3 regions of the Streptomyces agglomeratus genome follow, and region 1 is predicted to be linked to each of the others. Evidence: riboswitches for the same ligand, from Rfam matches in the RefSeq annotation. Region 1 holds a riboswitch; each other region holds the start of a gene.
What was found. Region 1 has a riboswitch for cyclic di-AMP ahead of AS594_RS18590 (M23 family metallopeptidase). Riboswitches for the same ligand answer to the same signal wherever they lie in the genome.

Region 1 (4,272 bases):
TTCGGCCGCCGTGACGACAAGCCGCGCTGGAAGCGCAGCTGACAACTGATCAGCTCGGCGGCCTGATCCGCTGACCTGAGAAGCGGGCCCGTTCTCCACGAACGGGCCCGCTTTCATTTCAGGACTGCACGGGGCCTGTTCCGGGCTCCCGGCCGGTTCCGACGAGCCCGGCTACCGATACCCGATCGGATGCCGGGCTCGCTGCGGCTATGCTCGGGGGTGATCCGTTGAGGGCCGTTAGCTCAATTGGCAGAGCAGCGGACTTTTAATCCGTTGGTTGTGGGTTCGAGTCCCACACGGCCTACCGACGCGGGGCGTCCGGGACATCCCGGCCGAACCGCACGTCAACGCCCCGTCCGGGCTTCTCCGGTCGGGGCGTTTTCGTGTTCGCGGGCGGCGGTGCCGAAGTGCGCGGGCCGCGGTGCCGACGTGCGCGGGCGGCGGTGTGTGGCAAGACTGGGGCCATGACTGAAAAGGCGCTTCTTGAGGGCGGTCCGGACGATCTGCCCGAGCGGATCGTTCGGATCACGCCGCCCGGGCAGGAACTGAAGATCCCGCACCGCGGCGGTTACGAACACTTCAAGGTCACGACGAAGCATCAGGACACCGACCAGGGCCGTGTGACGGTGTACGAGTGGTGGGAACGGACCGAGATCGCCGAGTGACCACGACAAGTGGTCGAGGGCCCCTCCCCAATGGCGTACAGTTGGGTTCAACGACGCGGGGTGGAGCAGCTCGGTAGCTCGCTGGGCTCATAACCCAGAGGTCGCAGGTTCAAATCCTGTCCCCGCTACTGAAGAAGAAAACGAAGGCCCGGATCTCGGAAGAGATCCGGGCCTTCGTCGTGTGCGGGGCCGGGGAAGCGCCGCCCTCCGCCCGCCCCCCGCGCGGACCGCCCGTCGTCCGTGCGGTCCGTCCACCCCGTTCCGCCCGTCCCCCGCCCCCGTCCCCCATTCGGCCGGTCTCCGATGGCCGTGCGGCACGGCTGCGGCCAGCCTGGGCTGGGCGCGGTACCGTCCGCGGCCGGGTGCGTGGCGGCGGGCAGGAGACCACTGGTGGGGAAGCGATGCGGAGCGGACGGCGGGCGCGGCGCGGGCACGGCCTCGCGGTTCGTCCGGGCGCTGCCCGCCCTGCTGATCTTCGGCGGGTGCGTCTTCGACGTCACCACGCCGCCGAACTTCACCGCCTCGCCGCTCTTCGCCGCCGCACCGCTGATCGCCGCGCCGCTCTTCTCGCCCCTGAACACGCTGGTGACCGGTGGTGTCGCAACCGCCGCCGTCGTGGGGCTGCATCTCTACAACGGCACCTCGACGCACGTGGAGTCCGTGACCGAGCTGATCACGATGGTCACGGTGGCGCTCCTCGCGCTCGTCATCAACCGCGTCGTACGCCGCAGCGGCCGTCGGCTCGCCTCCGCCCGCACCATCGCCGAGGCGGCCCAGCGCGCCGTTCTCCCCGTACCCGCCGACCGGATCGCCAGACTGCACGTCGCCGCGCGGTACGAGGCCGCTCAGGCGGACGCCTTCATCGGCGGCGACCTCTTCGCCGTACAGGACACGCCGTCCGGGGTGCGGCTGGTGGTCGGCGACGTACGGGGGAAGGGGCTCGGCGCGGTGGAGGCGGTGGCCGTCGTCGTCGGGGCGTTCCGGGAGGCGGCCGAGCAGGAGCGCACGCTGGAAGCGGTCGCGCAGCGGCTGGAGCGGGCACTCACGCGGGAGGGCGCGCGGCGGGACGGCCTGGACGCCTTCGAGGGCTTCACGACGGCCGTACTGGCCGAGATCCCGCGCGGCGAGGGCGTCGTGCGGCTGGTCAACCGGGGCCATCCGGAACCGCTGCTGCTGTACGTCGACGGCGACCTGGCCCGGATCGTGCCGGCCGACGCCGCGCTGCCGCTGGGGATGGGCGAGCTGGGCGCCTGGCCGGACCGGGCGCAGGAGTACGCGTTCCCGCCGGGCGCCACGCTACGCTGCTGCTCTACACGGACGGCCTGTCCGAGGCCAGGAACGCCTCCGGTGTCTTCTACGATCCGGCCGTGCGGCTGCGCGGCCGGATCTTCCCCTGCCCGGACGAGCTGCTGGAGGCGCTGGTGGCCGACGTACGGCTGCACACGTCGGGGGCCGCCACGGACGACATGGCCCTGCTGGCGGTCGGGCGGCCCGCACACGGGCAGCAGGACCGCCGCAGGACCGTAAGCCTGGTCAGGCGGGCAGGTCTTGTGGCCGGCCGGACCAGTGCGGGCTCCGGCCGTGCGGAGCCGTGAAGGCGACCGCGCGCTCGTCGAGGGCGAGGGTGAGGGCGAGCAGGTGTTGGCCGTCGGGGACGGAAGCGTCGAGTCAGGTCAGTACGGCGGTGAGTTCGGCGCAGGCGGGGCTCCATGGGGCCGAAGTCAGCCGTCCGACCTGCCTCATGACCGTGGGTGATCGCGAGATGCCCCTGCGCATAACAATTGACGAACCGTCATGAGACGGATGTTTCCTGAGGGGCGGTCAACTCGTACGGCTGTGCCCGTTTGTGTCCTGATTGGTTCAGGCCAAGGCCCTTAACGATCAGTTGGAACAGCTTGGAAACCGGAGCCGGTGTCTATTAACGTTCGATAACGCAGCGCGGTCATCCCAGTCGTCGCAAGAGACGGCACCGTGCGCACGCGCCGAATTCCGCAAGGGAACCGGGGAACCACGTTCCTTGGGGTGAATCGGGCCGCTTCGTCCGCGAAGAGGCCCGTAGGAGACCTTCCTGCTCCGAACCCGTCAGCTAACCCGGTAGGCGAGAAGGAAGGAAAGGAGCACGCCTCCGTGGCGTCAAACAGGACCGCGCCCCATGCCACCCTGCCCCCTCAAGGGGTGCCCCACGACAGCGAGACGTACGTCGGCGGGGAAGGTGCCTGGGAAGAATGGAATCCGACTGAGGAATCCGTCCGGCCCGTACGCGGTCGTCACCGAGTCGCCAAGCAGCGCGGCGGTCTCGGTCGCAGCTCCACCGTTCTCGGCGTCGGCGTCATCGCCGCGGTCGGCGCGGGAGGCATAGCCACCGCCCAGGACAAGCCGGCCATCTCGATCTCCCTTCCGGACGCGATAGCGGACTCGCTTCCCGACGCCAAGTCACTACCCGGTGTCGGCACTTTGATGTCCGACGACGCCGAATCCGCCTCGGATTCGGGCTCCGGTACGGGTGAGGCGGTCGTCGCCGCCGCCCCGCTCACCACCGCCGGCGTCACCACCGCCGACGCGCGGCAGGGCACCACCGACGCGGGCGAGGCCCTGCGCGCCCGCATCCTCCAGCAGGCCGAGCAGCAGCAGGCCGCCGCCGACGCCGAGGTGCAGCTGGCCGCCGAGAAGGAGGCCGCCGAGAAGGCCGCCGCCGAGGCGAAGCAGCAGCAGACCGCGGCGGAGGCCAAGGCGGCCGAGGAGAAGCGCGAGGCCGAGGAGAAGAAGCGCCAGGCGGAGGAAGAGGCCGAGCGCAAGGCGGAGGAGGAGCGCCTCGCCAAGCTGGCCGCCAGCTACTCGATGCCCCTCTCGTCGTACACGCTCACCTCCACGTACGGGCAGGCCGGCGCCATGTGGTCCTCCGGCCAGCACACCGGCCTCGACTTCGCCGCTCCGACGGGCACGCCGCTCAAGGCCGTGCACGGCGGCACGATCAAGTCCGCGGGCTGGTCGGGTTCGTACGGCTACCGCATCGTCCTGGAGCTCTCGGACGGTACGGAGATCTGGTACTGCCACCTCTCCTCGATGACCGTCACGTCCGGCGAGGTCGGTACGGGCGACGTCATCGGCCGCGTGGGCGCCACCGGCAACGTCACCGGGGCGCACCTGCACATGGAAGTGCACACGCCGGACGGCGCGGGCGTCGACCCGGCCGCGTGGCTGCGCGGCAAGGGCCTCTCGGTCTGAGGGCAGTCCGGTCCGGTCCCCGGTCCAGGTCTCCGCGCTCCGACATCTGATTCACGACACGGCAGTCCCGGCCACGGTGCCGGGGCTGCCGTTTCGCGTGCCACCGCTCATGGCTCTCCTGCTACTGCTGCCGGTACGGGTTGTACGCGGCGTACTCCTGGTGAGGGGGCGGGCCGTACCCGTATCCGTACCCGTACGGCTGCCAGGAGGGCTGCGGAGGCGGGTGGTGCCACTGTGGCGGCCATGGCGGTGGAGTGCGCACCCGGCCCGCCGCCCGCGCCGCGTACTCCAGCGCCGGACCGGCCACCTCCCTGCGCTGCCACAGGTGGTGCAGGAGCTCCTGCTCGCGGGCCGGGAAGTCAGGGCCGAGTGCGCCGCGACC
Region 2 (4,272 bases), 2.9 Mb from region 1:
CACTGGGGGCCACGGATCTCCCTGGCCGACGCCGAGTCGCTCGCCGCCGAACCCCCACCGCCGTACTGGCCCTTCGAGTCGCAGCTCGACGGACGCGAGGAGTACCCCGTCGAGGGTGGCCCCCGCTTCGTACGGCCCGCCCTGTCCGTCCGTACGCCCGCCGTGCGCGGCACCGAGTGGCGGCACACCGGGTCGGCCACGGACGGCGACGAGCTGCGGCTGCGCTTCGCCGACCCCGTGCACCACCTCGGCCTCACCCTGCACTACCGGATGCGCGCGGACTCCGACGTCGTCGAGCGGTGGGCCACCGTCGCGCACGACGGGCCGGCCGGCGCTCTCGGCCTGGAGCTGCTGCGGGCCGACGCGGCCGCCTGGACGCTGCCCCGGCGCGAGCGGTGGCGGCTGAGCCAGCTGCACGGCCGGTGGGCGGCCGAATCCCGGCTCGTACGCTCGGACCTCGCTCCCGGCGAGAAGGTCCTGGGCAGCCGGCGCGGCCACACCGGGCACCAGCACCTGCCCTGGGTCGCCCTCGACGCGGAGGGCGCCACGGAGGAGAGCGGCGAGGTGTACGGCTGCGCGCTCGGCTGGTCCGGGTCGTGGCGCATCGCCGTACAGCAACTGCCCGACGGCACGATGCAGATCACCGGCGGGGCGGGACACGACGACTCGGGCCTGCTGCGGCTCGCTCCCGGCGGGACGTACACCACGCCCGTCTTCGCCGGGCTGTGGAGCGACGGCGGGTTCGGCGGGGCGAGCCGCGCCTGGCACGCCTGGCAGCTCGCCCACGTGATCCCCGACGCCGGGCGCTCGCGGCCCGTCCTCTACAACTCCTGGGAGGCGACCGGCTTCGACATCTCCGAGGAGCAGCAGCGCGCCCTGGCGCGACGGGCCGCGGACATCGGCGTCGAGCTGTTCGTGGTGGACGACGCGTGGTTCGGCGCGCGGGTCAGCGACCGCGCCGGGCTCGGCGACTGGACACCGAATCCCGACCGCTTCCCCGGAGGGCTGAAGCCGCTCGCGGACGAAGTGCACGGGCTGGGCATGCGGTTCGGGATCTGGGTCGAACCGGAGATGGTCAACGCCGACAGCGATCTGTACCGAGCCCGTCCCGACTGGGTGCAGCACCATCCCGGTCGTACCCGCACGGAGTTCCGCAACCAGCTCGTCCTCAACCTCGCGCGGGACGACGTCCAGGCATACCTCTGGGAGCAGCTCGACGGGCTGCTGTCGAGCGCCCCGGTCGACTACGTGAAGTGGGACTTCAACCGCTGCTTCACCGACGCGGGCTGGCCCGGTGAACCGTACCCGCAACGGCTGTGGACCGAACACGTGCACGCTCTGTACGCGCTCCTCGACCGGCTGCGGGCCGCGCATCCCGGCGTGGCCTTCGAGTCCTGCTCGGGCGGCGGAGGCAGGATCGACCTCGGGATTCTCTCCCGTACCGACCAGGTGTGGACCTCGGACAACACCGATCCGCTGGACCGGCTGGCCATCCAGCACGGATTCAGCCAGCTGCACCCGGCCAGGGCGATGGCCGCGTGGGTCACCGACAGCCCCAACTCGCAGCTCAACGGACGCGTCAGCTCGCTGCGCTTCCGGTTCGTGAGTGCGATGGCGGGCGTGCTCGGCATCGGCGGCGATCTGACCGGGTGGGGGGAGGACGAGATCGCCGAGGCGCGCGAGTGGGTGGACCTCTACAAGGAGATCAGGCCGGTCGTGCAGCACGGCGAGCTGTACCGGCTGCGCGCACCCGACGGAGGACTCAGCGCGGTCCAGTACGTGCGCGGTGACGACGTCGTGGTCCTCGCCTGGCTCCAGGCCCAGCACTACGGGGAACAGCAGCCGCCGCTGCGCCTGCGCGGGCTGGACCCGGGTGCGGCGTACGCCTGTCCCGACACGTCCGCCGTGCACCGGGGTTCGGTCCTGCTCCACCGGGGGCTGCGCACCGCGCTGCGCGGGGACCTCGACGCGGCGGTGTTCCGGCTGCGGCGGATTTGACCCCCTTACGGCAGCAAGATGGTAGGTATGCGGCAGTTGGTGCGAAACGGGCGATATCACGTTAACTGCCCTTGTGTGCAAGGGAAATGGCCCGAAGGCGGGTGAGCAGGATCATATTCGTGACAGTGCGTGGTGAAGCGCCGTGTGCGAATGCCAGCTCACGGCCGGGGCGTAAAGATCCGTAATCCACGGAGGGTGACGGGAATTGCCTCAGGAATTCGCACCGGTCCATGGCGGAATGAATGGACTGGCTTGTACGGGGCAGCCCCGTCGGCTTACGGTCACCGTCAATCCGGGTGGACCGCCGAATCCTGCCACCTCCCGGAATCCGCACTCACACTCACTCACGCGTGGCAGGAGCGGGGGAACCAGGTAAGTACGCCGGTCTCCGGATGTCCCATTGTCCGGACCGGCTTGGGGTTAAGTCGCGCACCGGCGCGGCCGGGCATCTCCAGCCCGAACCCGACAGCTCACCTCGTAGGCGCCGGAGAGGAATGTTCCATGCCCGCAAAGGGTAAGCACCGCCGCCCGAGGTCCAACCCGCTGACGCGCGGTTTCGTCGCCGCCGGAACGGGCGGAGCCGTACTCGCACTTCCCCTCATCGCCGCCACCGGCGCGAACGCCGCGGAGAAGGCCGCCCCGGCTCCCGCCGCCGCCGGCAAGAGCGCCGCCTCCGACGTCGCCGAGAAGGCGGCTCCGCAGAAGAAGGCGCCGCAGAAGAAGACCGCCACCAGGACGTACTCCGTGGTCTCCGGCGACTACCTGTCGAAGATCGCCGACGAGCAGGACGTGCGCGGCGGCTGGCAGGAGCTGTACGAGGACAACCGTCAGGTCGTCGGCGGCAACCCCTCGCTGATCCTGCCCGGCATGAAGCTGACCATCGGCGGCGAGGCCGCGGCGCCTTCTAGGCCCGCCCCCGCCAAGGCGGCTCCCGCGAAGCCCGCCCCGGCGAAGGCCGCGCCCAAGGCTGCTCCGAAGGCCGCTCCGAAGGTCGAGAAGCAGGTCTCCGCCCCCGCTCCCGCCGCTGCCGCGCAGAGCAACGGGTCCGGCTTCACCGCCCCGGTCGCAGCGGGCGTCACCACCCCGTACCGCGCCGCCGGCGGCAGCTGGTCCAGCGGTTACCACACGGGCGTCGACTTCTCCGCTTCCAGCGGCACCCCGGTCAAGGCTGTCGCCCCCGGCACCGTCGTCTCCGCGGGCTGGGGCGGCTCGTACGGCAACGAGGTCGTCATCAGGCACAACGACGGCCGGTACTCGCAGTACGCCCACCTCTCCTCGCTGGCCGTCTCCGCCGGCCAGAGCGTCGGTGGCGGCACGCAGATCGGTCTCTCCGGCAGCACGGGCAACTCCACCGGCCCGCACCTGCACTTCGAGATCCGCACCGGCCCGGGCTACGGCTCGGACGTCGACCCGCTGGCCTACCTCCGCGGCCACGGCGTCACCATCTGATCAGCCACTGTCTGACCAGTCGCCGTCCGATCAGTCACTGTCGATCGTCACTGTCTGATCCGTCCTTCTGCGTCGGCCGGGCGTTCCTGAACGCTCACGTACGCCCTCTTTTGCAGCCACACGCGGCGGCAAAAGGGGGCGTACGTGCGTTTTCGGTCTATTCCGGGTTGGGTGAATCTTGACCGGTGTCTTATCTCACGCCGCGTCAACCCGTCCCTACGGTGGCGTAGGTCACTCGCTCCAGTGAAGGATGTGCCGACGTGGCAGACGATTCGAGAACATTCAGTGCGGGCACCATCGGGTCGTACGCGGCGATCGGCGACAGCTTCACCGAGGGCGTCGGAGACCCCGGACCCGACGGTGCGTTCATCGGCTGGGCCGACCGGCTCGCCGTACTCCTCGACGACCGCGTCCCCGAGCACACGTTCCGCTACGCCAACCTCGCCGTACGCGGCCGGCTCCTCGACCAGATCGTGGCCGAGCAGGTCCCGCGCGCGAAGGAACTGGCTCCCGACCTGGTGAGCTTCTGCGCGGGAGGCAACGACATCCTCCGGCCGGGCAGCGACCCCGACGACGTCGCCGAGCGCTTCGAACGGGCCGTCGCGGAGCTCACCGACGCTGTGGGCACCGTCATGGTGACCACCGGCTTCGACACGCGTGGCATTCCCGTGCTGCGTCATCTGCGCGGCAAGATCGCGACGTACACGGCGCACGTGCGGGCGGTCGCCGACCGCTACGACTGCCCGGTGCTCGACCTGTGGTCGCTCAAGTCCGTCCAGGACAGGCGCGCGTGGGACGGCGACCGGCTCCACCTCTCGCCCGAGG
Region 3 (4,272 bases), 2.8 Mb from region 1:
CCCGGCCTCGTACAGCAGCTTCAGGCGCTCCCGGGCCACTTCGGCCGCGCCGGACAGCGCCCGCAGCTCGGTGGTGTCGCGCAGGGTCGCGGCGGTGCCGGGGGGGCCGCCGTAGGGGGCGGTGGGCCGGGTGTTGACGGCCAGCAGCCGGTCCCCGGCCAGGTGAACCTCGTCGGTCACGGTGCGGCCCGAGGCCAGCAGCTCGGCGATGGGGGCGTCGAGGCCCAGGTCGGTGACGTGCCGCCCCTCGGCGCCCGGAGGCAGCTCCAGCAGCCGGCGTGCCTCGTCGTTGAGCAGGGTGAGGCGGCCGTCGTCCGCGACAATGAGCACCCCTTCGCGGACGGCGTGCAGAACGGCGTCGTGGTGCTCGTACATACGGGTCATCTCGGTGGGCCCGAGCCCGTGTGTCTGCCGCCGCAGCCTCCTGCTCACGAGTACGGAGCTGCCGACGGCCAGGATGAGCGCGCCGGTGGCGGAGGCGAGCAGCATCGGCAGATGGCGGTCCACCGCGTCCCCGACGTTCTCGACCGTGACTCCGGCCGCGACCAGACCGACGACGGAGCCGTCGGCGGTGGTCACGGGGACGACGGCGCGGGCCGCGTCGTTCGGGGCGCCCTTGAAGATCTCCGTGAAGGACGCTCCGGCCGAGGCGCGCTCGACGTCCTCGGCGCGCTCGCCGATCAGCGAGGGATCGGTGTCGGCGTACCGGGTGCCGTCCGGTGCCATCACGGCCATGAAGTCCACGCCCGCCGCCCGCTGGGCTGAATCCGTGTGGGATTGCAGCGCGGCGGTCGGATCGGGGGACCGCAGGGCCTCGGCGGTGCCGGGGGCGTCAGCGAAGGCCTCCGCGGTGGCGAGCGACCGGTTACGGGCGTCCCGCTCGCTGTCGCTGCGCGTCTGGAACGCGAGCGCGACCACGGCGGCGGTGATTAGCAGCACCGCGACCACGATCTGGAGGAAGAGCACCTGACCTGCGGCGCTGCGCACCTCCAGCCGGGCCCGCACTCCCCGCCGGGACGAGCGCGGTGCCCCGTCCGCCTTGGATCGTCCGAGACGTCCGCTCATGCCCTATTTCTAGCATTGCGTGCCTGTCTGTGGGTGCCGTGCGCGATGTCGGCCGGGGAGTCGGAGCTCCCCCCCGGGGCCGGCATGCGACAGGCCCGCCCGCTCCGACGGCACCCCGGAGGCTGCCGCGCCGGAGCGGGCGGGCCATGACTGCCGCAAGCGGTCCCTCTAGTACGGGCCGTTCACGTTGTCGATCGAGCCGTACCGGTCCGCGGCGTAGTTGCACGCGGCGGTGATGTTGGCGACGGGGTCGTAGCTGTCCATCGACGTACCGGGCACGTGGTAGGCCGCGAACGTGGGCGCGATGACCTGGAGCAGGCCCTTGGACGGCGTACCGGCCACGGCGTTGGAGTCCCAGTTGTTGATGGCCCGCGGGTTGCCCGAGGACTCCCGCATGACGTTGCGGTGGATGCCCTCGTACGTGCCCGGGATGCCGTGCTTGGCCATGACGGCCAGCGACTCCTTGATCCAGCCGTCGAGGTCGTTCGTGTACGTCGTCGTCTTCGCGACGGCGGCGCGGGCCTCAGAACGGTCGGCCCGCTCGGCCGCCGGGGCGGCCTTCGCGGGCGCCTTCGCCGGCGTGGCGGCCTTCGCCTTGGCGCCGATCGTCAGCTTCAGACCGGGGTGAATCAGCGACGGCTCGTCACCGATGACCTGGCGGTTGTCCTGGTACAGCTTCTTCCAGCCGCTCAGCGAGTGCGCGTCCGCGATCTTGGAAAGCGAGTCGCCCGAGACCACGGTGTAGGTCTTGGGAGCGGCCTTCTTGGCGGCGGCCGGGGCGGCGGCCACGGTCTTCTCCGCGGCGGCGGGCTGCGCCGCGCCTGCGGTGTTCGCACCGATCAGGGGCAGAACGAGTGCGGCGCCACCGGTACCCGCGGCGATGAGGCCACGGGTCAGCGATCTGGCCTTGGTGCGACGGTGCTTACCCTTTGAGGGCATGACGAATTCCTCTCCGTCGCCTGCGAGGTGAGCTGTCGGGTTCGGGCTGGAGATGCCCGGTCGCACGTTCGGTGCGACTTCACCCCAAGCCGGTCCGGAAACGTTCCGGACCGGCGGCTTACCTGGTTCCCCCGCTCCTGCCGTACGTGAGTGTGAGTGGTTGTGGATTCCGGACGGCGGCAGGATTCGGCGGTCCACCCGGATTGACGGTGACCGTAAGCGAGACAGGCCGGGAAGAACAAGCCCGGGAATCTCCGGATCAATCGCGCGGCGCATCAGGAAGGGGGAACTTCTGTCACTGTCCGTGGGCGGCGAAGGCAACTTTCTTTCGGAGGGCGGGATCTGACGCCCGAAAGAACTTTTACTTTCTGTCGCGGAAGTGACCCGTATCACGGGTTAAGGTCCGCGACGGCCTTTCCGGCAAACCGCCCACATGGGTCGTTCGTGGTCGGAAGTGCCCATCTTGGCGGTGCGCCCCGTTCGGGCGTCCGTCCTCCGGGTGCGGCAAGTGCGTTTTATTCAGGCCGACTTGGGCTCATTGGTCGCTAATCGTCAGAGCGGCGAGGGGGATTGGGATGCATCGCCGGGGGAGGGCGGCTGGTGGTCCGCCGGGCGCCGGGGCGTCGGTTCGGCCGTCCGAGGCGTGCGGCGAAAAGGTGAATATTGGTACGAATCGCCCCATGGGGGTACCTGCCGACTCATGAACGAGCCCAAGCCTCTGGCCCTCGTCGCCGGTGCCTCCAGCGGAATCGGATTCGAGCTGGCCAAGCAATTCGCGGAACACGGCTTTGACCTTGTACTGACCGCCGAAAATTCCGGACTCGCCGTCGCGGCGGACGAAATGCGGGCTCATGGAGCCTACGTACTGACCGTGAAAACCGACCTGGCCACTGAGGAAGGAACCGAAATGCTGCTCGGCGCCATTACGGCGACCGGACGCCCCCTGGCCGCCGCCGCGCTCAACGCCGGCGTCGGCCGGGGCGGCGCCTTCCTTGACACCGATGTCGCGGACGAGGTGCGCGTCATCGACCTGAACGTCACGTCCACCGTGCGGCTGGCGAAGGGCCTGCTGCCCGGCATGGTCGCGCGCGGCGAGGGCCGGCTCCTGTTCACGTCGTCCATCGCCGCGGCGGTCCCGGGCTCCTTCCAGGCCGTCTACAACGCCTCCAAGTCGTTCGTCCAGTCGTTCGCGCAGGCATTGCGGAACGAACTCAAGGGCACCGGAGTGACGGTCACGGCGGTGATGCCGGGCGCTACGGAGACGCCCTTCTTCCGCCGCGCCGGCATGGACGACACACGGGTCGGGCGGCAGAAGAAGGACGACCCCGAGGAGGTGGCGCGGCAGGGGTTCGAGGCGCTGATGACCGGCCGGAAGAAAATCGTCGCGGGTTCCGTCAAGACCAAGGCGCAAGGGCTCGCGAACAGGATCCTCCCCGACAGCGTCAAGGCGGCCGCGCACCGGAAGATGGCGGAACCCGGCTCCGGCGAATCGAAGTGAGCGGCGCCGGGGCGCCCTTTACGGCAGTGGCGTACCGCCCGTGGCGTTGACGATCTCAGCCGTGATGTAACTCGCCTGCGGTGAAGCCAGGAACACATAGGCCGGAGCCATTTCGGCAGGCTGTGCGGGCCGCCCCAGCGGCGCCTGCTTTCCGAACTCGGTGGTGTCGGGCATGGTCGCCGGAATCAGCGGCGTCCATACCGGGCCGGGAGCGACCGCGTTGACCCGGACCCCGCGGGAGGCGACCATCTGGGCCAGCCCCTGGGTAAAGGCGACAATGGCCGACTTCGTCATGGCGTAATCGAGGAGATGCGGGCTGGGCTTGTACGCCTGAACGGAGGACGAGTTGATGATGGAGCCTCCCTCGGGAATGTGCGGGAGTGCCATCTTCGACAGCCAGAACATGCCGTAGAGATTGGTCTTCATGACCCGGTCGAATTGCTCCGTCGTAATGGATCCGATGCCGTCGGGCTGCGACATCTGATACGCCGCGTTGTTCACCAGAATGTTGATGCGGCCGAATTCCGAGACAGCCCGCTCGACGAGTGCCCGGCACTGCTCCTCCTCCCGGATGTCACAGCTCACCGCGACAGCCCTGCGCCCGGCCTCCTCGACGAGCCGTGAGGTCTCCGCGGCCTCCTTCTCCTCCTCCGGCAGGTGCGTGAGGAGCACGTCGGCCCCCTCGCGCGCGAAGGCCAGACACACCGCCCGGCCGATCCCCGAGTCCCCGCCCGTCACCACGGCGGAGAGCCCCTCCAGAAGCCCGCTTC

Region 2: it holds a riboswitch for cyclic di-AMP, as region 1 does, so the genes downstream of both, AS594_RS05765 (M23 family metallopeptidase) here and AS594_RS18590 (M23 family metallopeptidase) in region 1, are expected to answer to the same signal.
Region 3: it holds a riboswitch for cyclic di-AMP, as region 1 does, so the genes downstream of both, AS594_RS30840 (LysM peptidoglycan-binding domain-containing protein) here and AS594_RS18590 (M23 family metallopeptidase) in region 1, are expected to answer to the same signal.

What each region holds. Positions count from the first base shown of each region.
Region 1 is NZ_MEHJ01000001.1:4,265,746-4,270,017, forward strand. Features, by position in the region: gene AS594_RS18565 (DEAD/DEAH box helicase) at 1-42, shown strand, start outside; tRNA gene AS594_RS18570 (tRNA-Lys) at 232-304, shown strand; gene AS594_RS18575 (DUF5988 family protein) at 465-665, shown strand; tRNA gene AS594_RS18580 (tRNA-Met) at 720-793, shown strand; partial or broken gene AS594_RS18585 (PP2C family protein-serine/threonine phosphatase) at 969-2,260, shown strand; cyclic di-AMP (ydaO/yuaA leader) riboswitch at 2,636-2,781, shown strand; gene AS594_RS18590 (M23 family metallopeptidase) at 2,793-3,890, shown strand; gene AS594_RS18595 (PrsW family intramembrane metalloprotease) at 4,012-4,272, opposite strand, start outside.
Region 2 is NZ_MEHJ01000001.1:1,395,495-1,399,766, reverse strand. Features, by position in the region: gene AS594_RS05770 (alpha-galactosidase) at 1-1,998, shown strand, start outside; cyclic di-AMP (ydaO/yuaA leader) riboswitch at 2,326-2,497, shown strand; gene AS594_RS05765 (M23 family metallopeptidase) at 2,500-3,447, shown strand; gene AS594_RS05760 (SGNH/GDSL hydrolase family protein) at 3,708-4,272, shown strand, end outside.
Region 3 is NZ_MEHJ01000001.1:7,047,050-7,051,321, forward strand. Features, by position in the region: gene AS594_RS30835 (SpoIIE family protein phosphatase) at 1-1,065, opposite strand, end outside; gene AS594_RS30840 (LysM peptidoglycan-binding domain-containing protein) at 1,234-2,004, opposite strand; cyclic di-AMP (ydaO/yuaA leader) riboswitch at 2,007-2,173, opposite strand; gene AS594_RS30845 (SDR family NAD(P)-dependent oxidoreductase) at 2,705-3,502, shown strand; gene AS594_RS30850 (SDR family oxidoreductase) at 3,521-4,272, opposite strand, start outside.